DNA from 3 places in the Paenibacillus sp. LT-B23 genome. Region 3 is predicted to be linked to each of the others. Evidence: riboswitches for the same ligand, from Rfam matches in the RefSeq annotation. Region 3 holds a riboswitch; each other region holds the start of a gene.

Region 1 (3,277 bases), on a different contig from region 3:
GTTCAGCAAACGATTGCCTTTTTGCAAAGCGGTTCGCCTCCTTAGGGTATAGTTTTATGTTATATTAGGTGACTTTAAAAATCAGATTAAGAAAAATTTCAATGATATTATGTAATATATATTTACACTCAAGATGCTTGTATGTCAAATTAAATATTTTTATAGCATTTATATGTTAGGTTATATGACTTTTAAAACAATTATTGTATTTATGTTTACAAATAGAATACAAGGGAGTATAATAAATCTGTTGCCTCAAAACATTAGAATTTGCGGTCGTGGTGGAATGGCAGACACGCTATCTTGAGGGGGTAGTGGGCGTACGCCCGTGGAGGTTCGAGTCCTCTCGACCGCATTACATGCAAGACACAGTTAAAAAAGCATCCTGACACGTTTTTGACGTGAAGGGATGCTTTTTTGTTATATCCCTTTTTCCTAGCCACACAAGCAGCCGCCTGGTTCGGCTGCTTGTGAACAGTGATGAAGTGGCTTGTAAGCTTTGCTACAAGAGCTTCTCGATATCCCCCGCCAGTTTATCCGGAGTTGTCTGTGGGGCGTAGCGCTTAAATACGTTACCTTCGCGTGTAATTAAAAATTTAGTAAAATTCCATTTGATCGCTTTGAAGCCTAGTACGCCCGGAGCTGTCCGGGTGAGGTAGCGGAATAAAGGGTGTGCCTGATCGCCATTGACATCTGTTTTGGCAAACATCGGAAACGTAACTCCATAGTTAATCTGGCAAAACTCCGAAATGTCCTCGCTGGAGCCCGGCTCTTGCTTGGCAAACTGGTTGCTGGGAAACCCCAGGATTTCAAGACCCTGCTCATGGTATTGGTCATATAGCTCTTGTAGCGCCTTGTATTGAGGGGTTAGCCCGCATTTGCTGGCTGTATTCACGATAAGCAGAACTTTTCCTTCGTATGTGGACAACGGAATCTCTTTCCCTTGCAGGGTTTGTGCATCATATTCATAAACGGTCATGGTATCCCTCCTGATTTAATATTTTACAATTAAATTGTAAGCAATTTAATGAAGGGTTGCAAGTCTATAATAGATGTATTGCACTGTCTGAAACTGTAAAATTGTATTTTGTTCAAAACGGCAAATGGTACTGCAAATGGGGCGAATTGCGGTGCTTCTCATCGTAAAAACAGGCTCAATCGGCGTTTATCAGGTGCATACAGCAGTTTTTCTTTCTCTTTTACAAAAAAGGGACAAAAAATGCTCTCCATACGCCAATATTGACATGCCCGTCATTTTCAAAAAGGGATGAAAAACCGAGCTTGAAGGAGCTGGGAGAAGGATATTCAAATTGTAAGCGCTATTATTAATCTTCTTTGCTCCAAAGACCGATTTATAACCCTGCAGGTGAGCTTTACAGTGTTCCTTGCGCGGGTGTATGATTCAAGACGTAATTTCAAATTAAGTGAATGAAGCAGCAACGAATTGTCTATAGCGCTGAATTTTGCAGTTGCAAAAGCGGGGGAACCAAAGGAGATCTATTCGGCTTTTAAAGGGCCGTGTGTCTCATGGGGTGAATTTTCTGGCCAAGTGCCAGAAATAGGGCGACTCTCACGTCCGAATCCGACAGCTAACCTCGTAAGCGTACAGGGAGAGGCAACAAACCGCCGTGTGCAGCCATGGTTTATTTTATCATGGTTACGTAAGAAGCCGGAGGAAAGCCTTTTTCCTTTGGCTTCTTTTTGTTGTCTTTTTATACCGGGAGAGGAGCTACTGATGGAAGGTCGACTAATCATTGTCACTGCACCGAATGAATCGGGCAGAAATTTTGTGAAATTGCTTATGTACAAAAAACTGGCGTTTGCGGTTCTGACGAATAGCGCTCAGGAGGAACGACAGCTCAAAAAAATGGGTGTGGAGCATATTGTGCGCATCAATACGATGCAAGCGGGGAAATGGAATTTTCCCAAAAAAGAAATTGGCTGCGTGTATTTGTTTGAGAACAGCTTGAATCTGACGTGCCGTTTTCTGCAAATATGCCGGCCGCTGACATCAGATTCGGTCTATGTCATTACACAAGGCTGTAATCCTCAAGGGATTTATCGAGGTTTGGGAGCAGACCATGTGATCTACACTTTGAATGGAGAGGTGGGTTTCCTGCTGAACGGATAGTCGCTTACGGTATGGCTAATATAAATTAAAATTTTCGAATTCATTGTATGGTGATTTTACGAGGATGTAAGAATGACGATCTGAGGACCGATACGGGAGGGTATGAACATGATGGATATATACATGCTGCTCGTGATGGCTGTGAGTTACGGAGTGATACTGCTGTTTGTACGCTGGTGTGATGCGCAGACCTCCAAAGGAGGGCGAAAAGGATGATGGTTGTGCTTGCGCTTACTGCTATTGTATTTGTGTATTTAATCTACGCACTCCTGAATCCTGAAAAGTTCTAATCAGCTAAACAGGATCAAACGGGCGGGGGACAGCAGATCGTGGATGAGACACCAGAGGCAGCGGGTTTTCGCAAACGTGTGCACTCGCCTGGTGCTATGAACTCGTCTGTTGTTCCAAACGCAGGAGCATTTTGAAGGAGGGAATAGATGATGGAGCTGCTGCAAATTGGAATTGTGATTGTGATATTGCTGCTCTTGGTGAAACCAGTGGGCACCTATATATATCATGTATTCTCAAATGAACCGAATCGGACGGATCGGGTGTTTGACGGAACGGAGAAGCTGATTTATAAGGTTATAGGATTGAAAAAGCTGGAGAGCATGCGTTGGACCACGTACGTTATGAGCTTCATTGCTACGAATGTCGTGCTTGTGGCGATCAGCTATGTGCTGCTGCGCTTGCAGGGACTGCTTCCCGTTAATCCGTCTGGAAATGGCAATATGGAAGCGTCACTTGCTTTTAATACAGTGATCAGCTTTATGACTAATACAAATCTCCAGCATTATAGCGGAGAAAGCGGACTTACGTATTTGACGCAGATGGCGTTCGTTACAATGATGATGTTCACTTCGGCTGCTTCCGGTTTTTCGGTTGCTGCGGCTTTTATGAGAGGATTGACGCGGCGCGGTGAAGGGATGGGCAACTTTTTTCAGGATTTTATCAAAGCGATTATACGGATTTTTCTTCCGTTGGCCTTTGTACTTACACTGGTGCTGGTTGGACTGAAGGTACCGCAGACACTTCAGCCTGCGGCGGATATCACGACGCTAAGCGGAACACAGCAGCAGATTGCTTTGGGACCCGTTGCTTCGATGGAATCGATCAAGCATTTGGGTACGAACGGGGGCGGTTTCT
Region 2 (3,277 bases), on a different contig from region 3:
TCCCCTGCATGATCGGGATCGGTCAAAATAATGACACCCCGCCGCTCCTGTGCCAATGCAATTTTGCGCAGCGTCATTTTATTGATGGCGGAGCCGCCCGTTTCTATCGTATCCGCCTCGACAGCACGGCGAATAGCCACCGTATCATCCCGACCCTCTACCACGATCACTTCCTTGATCATTTGCGTTTCCCTCCACTACTACACAGTAAGCTATATTCATCTTTCCCTGCTTTTGAAAACAAAATAAGAAGAGGATATCCTCTTCTTAGCATGGCATAACTATGACGTTAATAGTATCGCATTGACCCAAACATATACAACACGTTTTTAGTTCATTTCAGGCTTCACGGGTCCAATCACATATACGGTTTTTCCGTGCTTCCGACCAAACTGATTGGCTTGACTCAAACTCTCATAATACACATCGATTTTGTGGCCTTTAATCGCGCCACCGGTATCCTCCGCACGGCGGAAGCCCACCCCTTCAATATACACCCACCAGCCGATTGGAATCACACTTGGATCGACAGCAATGGTGCGCCCTTCCGTGACACGCGTGCCGGATGCGGTACGTGTACCGATACCTGACTCCTGTGAGGAATACGCCGTCATGGAGACGTTTTGTAATACTTTACTGTATTTGAAATTCACACCTGCTTTACGGACAGCATTGCCCGAACTAACCCGTGTTGCCTTAACGGCATCTTCGGGACCGACGGAAGCAGCCAGAACGACCGGTTTTTTCTTCGTTCCTACCGCAATCACCTTATCCACACGATTTTGCGCGACTTCCTTGTTTACCAGTTGCTTGGATACCAATTTTCCGTCATGGTATACCTTTTGAACATGCTGGACCACAACACCCGTTTTACCGCTTTGGATGACCCGATTATCGCCTTTATAGAGACTCGGATCGGCCGTTTTGATGACCTGATAAGGCACCTGTTGCTTCTGTTCGACCTGCTGTTTCTTCACACGGACGATTTTTATGTCCATGTTAGACGAAACAGAGGCATCCAGAGCAGGGTAAACTTTATCATTTGACGATAATTTATAGCCCGAGGTGCGAATGGCACCCTCTACTGTATTTTCTGTTGTGTACAACTTTTTCGTCTCATTGCCTGAGGATACTTTGACCTGATTGGCACGTTTGATAACTACGCGATCCCCATCCTGAACTGCTCCGTTCAGCGGCATCGAAACCGTATCATGCGGCTGAAGTGAAATCGAATGCTCTTTGAGCAAATCTTGGAGCTGGGATTCCCGGGTTTCTACCGCAGATGCCTTACCATCGATGACAAAAAAGACCTGTTTTTTAGATTGAGTGTACACCAGAATTGAAATCATAATCGTTAGTGCGATTAGAAAAATAGCAACCAAAGCAGCCTGGCGCACATTTTCTTGCTTCCAACGCAATACGTAAGACATGCTGGATGAGCGTGACTCATGGGTCTCCTGTTTTTGGAAAATGCCCATTTCCTCCGTCCTCCTTACATAGCCCGCCGTCTGGAGTAAGACATAGTTGAGATTGACGTGACTATAACAGATTTTCTACAAGACAAGCCCGTACTGCGACTGTCCTGCACCATGTACCCGTCTTCGCGGCATGCTGTCCTCCCCTGTTTAATCACAGTATGATGACAGATTTTCTTTTATTCACAACAAAAAAAGCCAGAGAAAGAGACTAGAGAGCTCTTTCGTGGCTTCCGACATGTGCGAATATGCGGAAAAATCATGCACGAGATGGCTTCTCTCTTGTTACGCTTACGGGGTTAGCTGTCGGGTTCGGACGTAGAGAGACGCCCTAGCTTGGGTCAACCGCTCATGGCGGTCGCCTTCACATTCACCCCGAAGACCCAGAAAGAAATCAAAATACGGCCCCTCCACCTGTTCAATCCCATCCGGGAAAGGAATCTAGGTCGAGCCGGCTGGCGGAAGAGACGTTCCCTTCTTGCCCATACACCGGACGTACAGTAAGCCATATCGGTTCCCCCGTTCCCTGTAAAAGGGACTCAGCGAGACTGGTTCATGAAATGAGCTGTTGGTGTTTACATTCAAACAACAATTCACTGAAAAGATGATATCCTGTTTCTATGCATGTTGTAAAGCAGGTTTCAAGTACATTTTCTAAAATATTCGGTTAAAATATTGTAATATTCTCGAGTTTCCTGCAACAAATTCATGATTAGCTTCGTCTATCTCATTATTTTGATTGATTTCTTCACTTTTTTACTTAATGTCAAATCGTTCCAAGGCATTTTGGGTCGTTATTGACACTAATTCCTCCACCGCTATTCCCTTGATTTGGGCAGCCGCCTCTGCGACCAGTCCCACATGTGCGGACTCATTTCGCTTCCCGCGGAACGGATGCGGTGTCAGGTAGGGCGCGTCCGTTTCAATGAGCAGACGGTCCAGCGGCACCTGTGCCAGTACCTCCTTTGGCTGCTTGGCATTTTTGAACGTTATCGGCCCGCCAAAGGAGAGGTGAAAGCCCATATCCAGCACCATTTTAGCCGTCTCCCAGCTCCCGGAAAAGGAGTGCATCACTCCGCCTACCTCACTCGCTTTTTCTTCACGCAAAATCTTAACAATATCTTCATGCGCATCCCGGTTATGGATGACAATAGGCATGTTCAGCTCACGAGCCAGTCCAATCTGGTTGCGTAGCACCCGATGCTGTACATCCTTCGGCGACGTATCCCAATAATAATCCAGGCCAATCTCTCCGATCGCCACGACTTTTTTATGACTGCATAACGATGCAATCCATTCCAGATCGCCTTCCTGCATCGTGATCGCATCCTGTGGATGCCATCCAATTGCCGCATAAATAAAATTATACGTTTCGGCCAATTTCATGGTAGACGGAATGGTCTCACGGTTAAATCCGATATTAATCATTCGGGTCACTCCCGATTCGACAGCGCGTGCTATAACTTCTTCGCGGTCTTCGTCAAATTGCGGCGCATCCAAATGAGTGTGAGTGTCGAATAAATTCAAGGTTTTTTGTCTCCTTTATTACTTTATTTGGCATATAATTGTCTATTGTTTGACAAAATAATTCCTTATTTCGGCAGGAAGCTTGTCCTTTACCCCATCCAATTTATTTTGGGGATAGTACATGTGATATTTTCCCCGGTGAATGCCGCTAATGGAGCGCACAATTTCCGACACTTCGGAAATTTCTCTCACTTCTCCTTTACGTCCCAGGAGTAAAATCTGGTTGTCCGTCGAGCCACCCTGCCGAAACACATCATAAGGAAGATCCGTCGGAA
Region 3 (3,277 bases):
ATATCCCGCTCGGGATAAATGACCCGGTCCACACCGAGCTTTTCCAACGCCCGTCCGTGCAGCACAGAAATCGCTTTGGCAACGACTTTGCTCACACCCAGTTCTTTTAGCAAAATGGCAGCCAGGATGCTAACCTGAATATCATTCCCAATCGCAACAATGCCGCAATCGAAATTGCGAATGCCTAGCGATCGTAACGAATCCTCGTCTGTAGCGTCCGCTACGACGGTATGCGTCAACAGCTCACTCATACTATCCACAATATCCTCATTCTGGTCAATGCCAAGCACCTCGCATCCCATATCCACCAATTGCAAAGCCAGGTTTGAGCCAAAGCGTCCCAAACCAATAACCACAAACTGCTGCGTTTTCATATCTACTCGAAAACTCCCTTATCTGAATCAATTTCACAAATGATTAAGCCAACAAAATGTATACTACATATAGACAAATCAAACCATTTTGATCTATATGTACTCTTTATTAAAGCTACTGAGGGTATTATGAAATTGATTCATCCTATAATCATTTTGCCTTCCGGATGACGATATAATTCCTTACCCTTTTTCGGAGTCAGTGCATAAGCCAGTGTGAGCGGACCCAATCTGCCGGCAAACATCGTCAGGGTAATGACCAGCTTGCCTATAACCGTTAAATCAGGTGTAAGCCCCATAGACAATCCCACCGTACCAAATGCAGACACCGTCTCGAACAATATCATCAGAAAATGATGATCCTCGGTTGCTGACAAAATCATCGTCACCCCAATGACAAACAGCAGTCCCAGCAATGTAATGGTCAAAGCCTTGTAAATTCGCCCCTGCGCAAGCCGGTATTTGAACAGCACAATATCCTCCCTGCCCCGCAGCATCGAAATCACGGCTCCAATGAGCAACGCAAACGTTGTCGTCTTAATCCCGCCTCCCGTAGAGCCAGGAGAAGCACCAATAAACATCAATATAATAATGAAAAACTGCGTGGCCTGTCGCAAGCCAGCGATATCTAACGTATTGGCACCTGCGGTGCGGGGCGTTACGGATTGGAATAAAGATCCCAGCAGCTTCCCCCCCCAATCCAGCGAGCCCAGTGTCTTCGGATTAGTAAACTCGAATACAAAGATGACAAGCGTGCCGACTACAATCAGGGCAGCCGTCATACTGAGTACCACCTTGGTATGCAAGGAAAGTCTCCCGCGCTTGCGGTATTCTACCAGGTCCGACATCACCACAAAGCCGATGCCACCCGAAATAATTAGAAACATAGCTGTAAAATTAACAATAGGATCATACACATAACCTGTCAGGCTGCGAAAGTGACCGAATAAATCAAAGCCTGCATTGTTAAACATCGAAATCGCATGCCAGATCCCAAAATAAATCGCCCTGCCCATGGGCATATCAAAGGACCAGCGAATGGCGAATATCGTGGCGCACACGCCCTCAATGATTAGCGAGTACAGCAACACTCTGCGGATCAATCCGACAATTCCCTCAACAGAAGTCTGATTCATCGCTTCCTGCAAAATCAGGCGCTCCCGCAAGGAAATGCGGCGCTTGAACACCAGCGCAATCAAGGTAGCCATCGCCATAAAGCCGAGACCACCAATCTGAATCAGCGCAGCGATAACCACCTGACCAAAGGTGGTAAAGAAGATACCCGTATCCTTAACAACAAGACCTGTAACACAGGTTGCGGAGGCGGCTGTAAACAAAGCATCTATAAATGCAAGCGGCTTTCCCGTTGTATTGGAAATCGGCAGCATTAACAACAAGCTGCCTATAAGAATGATAATGGCAAAGCCCACAACGAATATCTGCGGTGGAGAAAGCCGAAGCCATCTTGCATTGGGATTCATCTATTTATCACTGCTCCTACTTGGTGAATTATGAGCATGGAGACGCTCCGGGTGCAGATTGTTCTTCCGATTGCTGTTACCCCCGGATTTTTTTCTGATTTTATAAGCCCTTTTAATGGTTAAAATCCGGTTATAAAGGCAAACGCTTCGCTTCTTCAGAACAATTCTGCCCCTCCGCTACTGCCAGCTCATAAAATCACCAATCTCTTTTCAGTTTCTTTAGTCCGTTTCTTTTAGAGACAACAGCGATCGGAAGATCAAATGGATCGCGAAGCGGACTTAACTCAGCTACGTTTTAATAACACAAAAAAAGACACCGGAAATCCGAGTGCCTGACTTGGTTCCTGCTCACAGCCTACGAGGTTAGCTGACGGATTCGGGCTGCACAGTATGCCCTATTCACACTTCCGGTCCGGGACCGGCTGTAAAATTCACCCCAGTAACATGGTTCCCCCGTTTTCCTATGGAAATTCGGCTCAAATGTATATCGTTACCTATATATTTCATATGCATTGTCTCAACAGATTATAATCCTTCTATATACAGAGCACAAAACCGATTTCTTCGAAATAACGTTAAATTAGCGGTAATTTGAGAATAGTCCACCTTTAATCGCAGCTTATCTTATTTTATTGAAACTTTATAGTGCTTTCACTCCATTTTCATGAATATCCTAGGTCTGTTGGCGGGAACCTGTGCAGTATGATATCTTTAATGGATGTTCTTATTTACAGATTAAGGAGGAAACTCATGAATCCTATCGGGAAACCGGTCGTGCTCACGGCCAACTTCAAAAGATTAGGCTTGCTGGGCGGGATTGGCCTGATTTGCTTTTTTGTCTTTCAATTGCTTATTCCCTCGTTTAGTAATCCGAATCCGGAAGCACTGACGAATGCCAAGGTCATCAGCAAGCAGGAAGCAGTCATACACGCGCTGGACTTCGCCCGCTCCGAGCTGGGCTATACCGAATCGCAGCCGGAAAAGCCTGTCGTGACCTATCAGGCCGAAACGGACCTGTACGGTTATTTATCCAGAGAAAAGCTGCTTCAACAGTATGACCGTACATGGAAAAAAAGTTATCCTTACGAAACCTTCCGGGTCGATTTACCGGAACCTTCTTCCAAAAGCAAAGTGCAAGTTCATGTGGATTTGTCCACAGGCAAAGTCGTCAGCTTTAAACGAATTACCTCCAGCACCAGTTACACACAAGCTGATATTTCTACGGATGAGCAAGCACGTAGCAGGCTTGTACGTGCAGCCGAGGGAGACATGACGCTGGAAGCAAAGGAGCAGGCAGCGGCAACCTGGGTAAAACGCTTTGGCTTTAAACCATCGGACTTGAAGCTTGCGACATCCGAAGGCGAGGGCGGATTGAAGTACACCGTAAACGACAAAAAAATTGGCTCCTCTGTGCTTACGCTG

What was found. A riboswitch is a leader RNA that binds a small molecule or an ion and turns the genes downstream of it on or off. The one in region 3 is predicted to bind cyclic di-AMP.
Region 1: linked by a shared signal. The riboswitch ahead of ACWXW9_RS12050 (hypothetical protein) and the one ahead of ACWXW9_RS16605 (TrkH family potassium uptake protein) in region 3 are both predicted to bind cyclic di-AMP.
Region 2: linked by a shared signal. The riboswitch ahead of ACWXW9_RS24675 (resuscitation-promoting factor) and the one ahead of ACWXW9_RS16605 (TrkH family potassium uptake protein) in region 3 are both predicted to bind cyclic di-AMP.

What each region holds. Positions count from the first base shown of each region.
Region 1 is NZ_JBSQBM010000008.1:138,442-141,718, reverse strand. Features, by position in the region: gene ACWXW9_RS12065 (urease accessory protein UreF) at 1-9, opposite strand, end outside; tRNA gene ACWXW9_RS12060 (tRNA-Leu) at 273-355, shown strand; gene ACWXW9_RS12055 (glutathione peroxidase) at 503-979, opposite strand; cyclic di-AMP (ydaO/yuaA leader) riboswitch at 1,445-1,620, shown strand; gene ACWXW9_RS12050 (hypothetical protein) at 1,736-2,131, shown strand; gene kdpF (K(+)-transporting ATPase subunit F) at 2,344-2,421, shown strand; gene kdpA (potassium-transporting ATPase subunit KdpA) at 2,572-3,277, shown strand, end outside.
Region 2 is NZ_JBSQBM010000025.1:81,663-84,939, forward strand. Features, by position in the region: gene rnmV (ribonuclease M5) at 1-182, opposite strand, end outside; gene ACWXW9_RS24675 (resuscitation-promoting factor) at 330-1,478, opposite strand; cyclic di-AMP (ydaO/yuaA leader) riboswitch at 1,748-2,030, opposite strand; gene ACWXW9_RS24680 (TatD family hydrolase) at 2,232-3,002, opposite strand; gene ACWXW9_RS24685 (HD domain-containing protein) at 3,045-3,277, opposite strand, start outside.
Region 3 is NZ_JBSQBM010000012.1:145,978-149,254, reverse strand. Features, by position in the region: gene ACWXW9_RS16610 (potassium channel family protein) at 1-374, opposite strand, end outside; gene ACWXW9_RS16605 (TrkH family potassium uptake protein) at 515-1,855, opposite strand; cyclic di-AMP (ydaO/yuaA leader) riboswitch at 2,193-2,342, opposite strand; gene ACWXW9_RS16600 (CPBP family intramembrane glutamic endopeptidase) at 2,606-3,277, shown strand, end outside.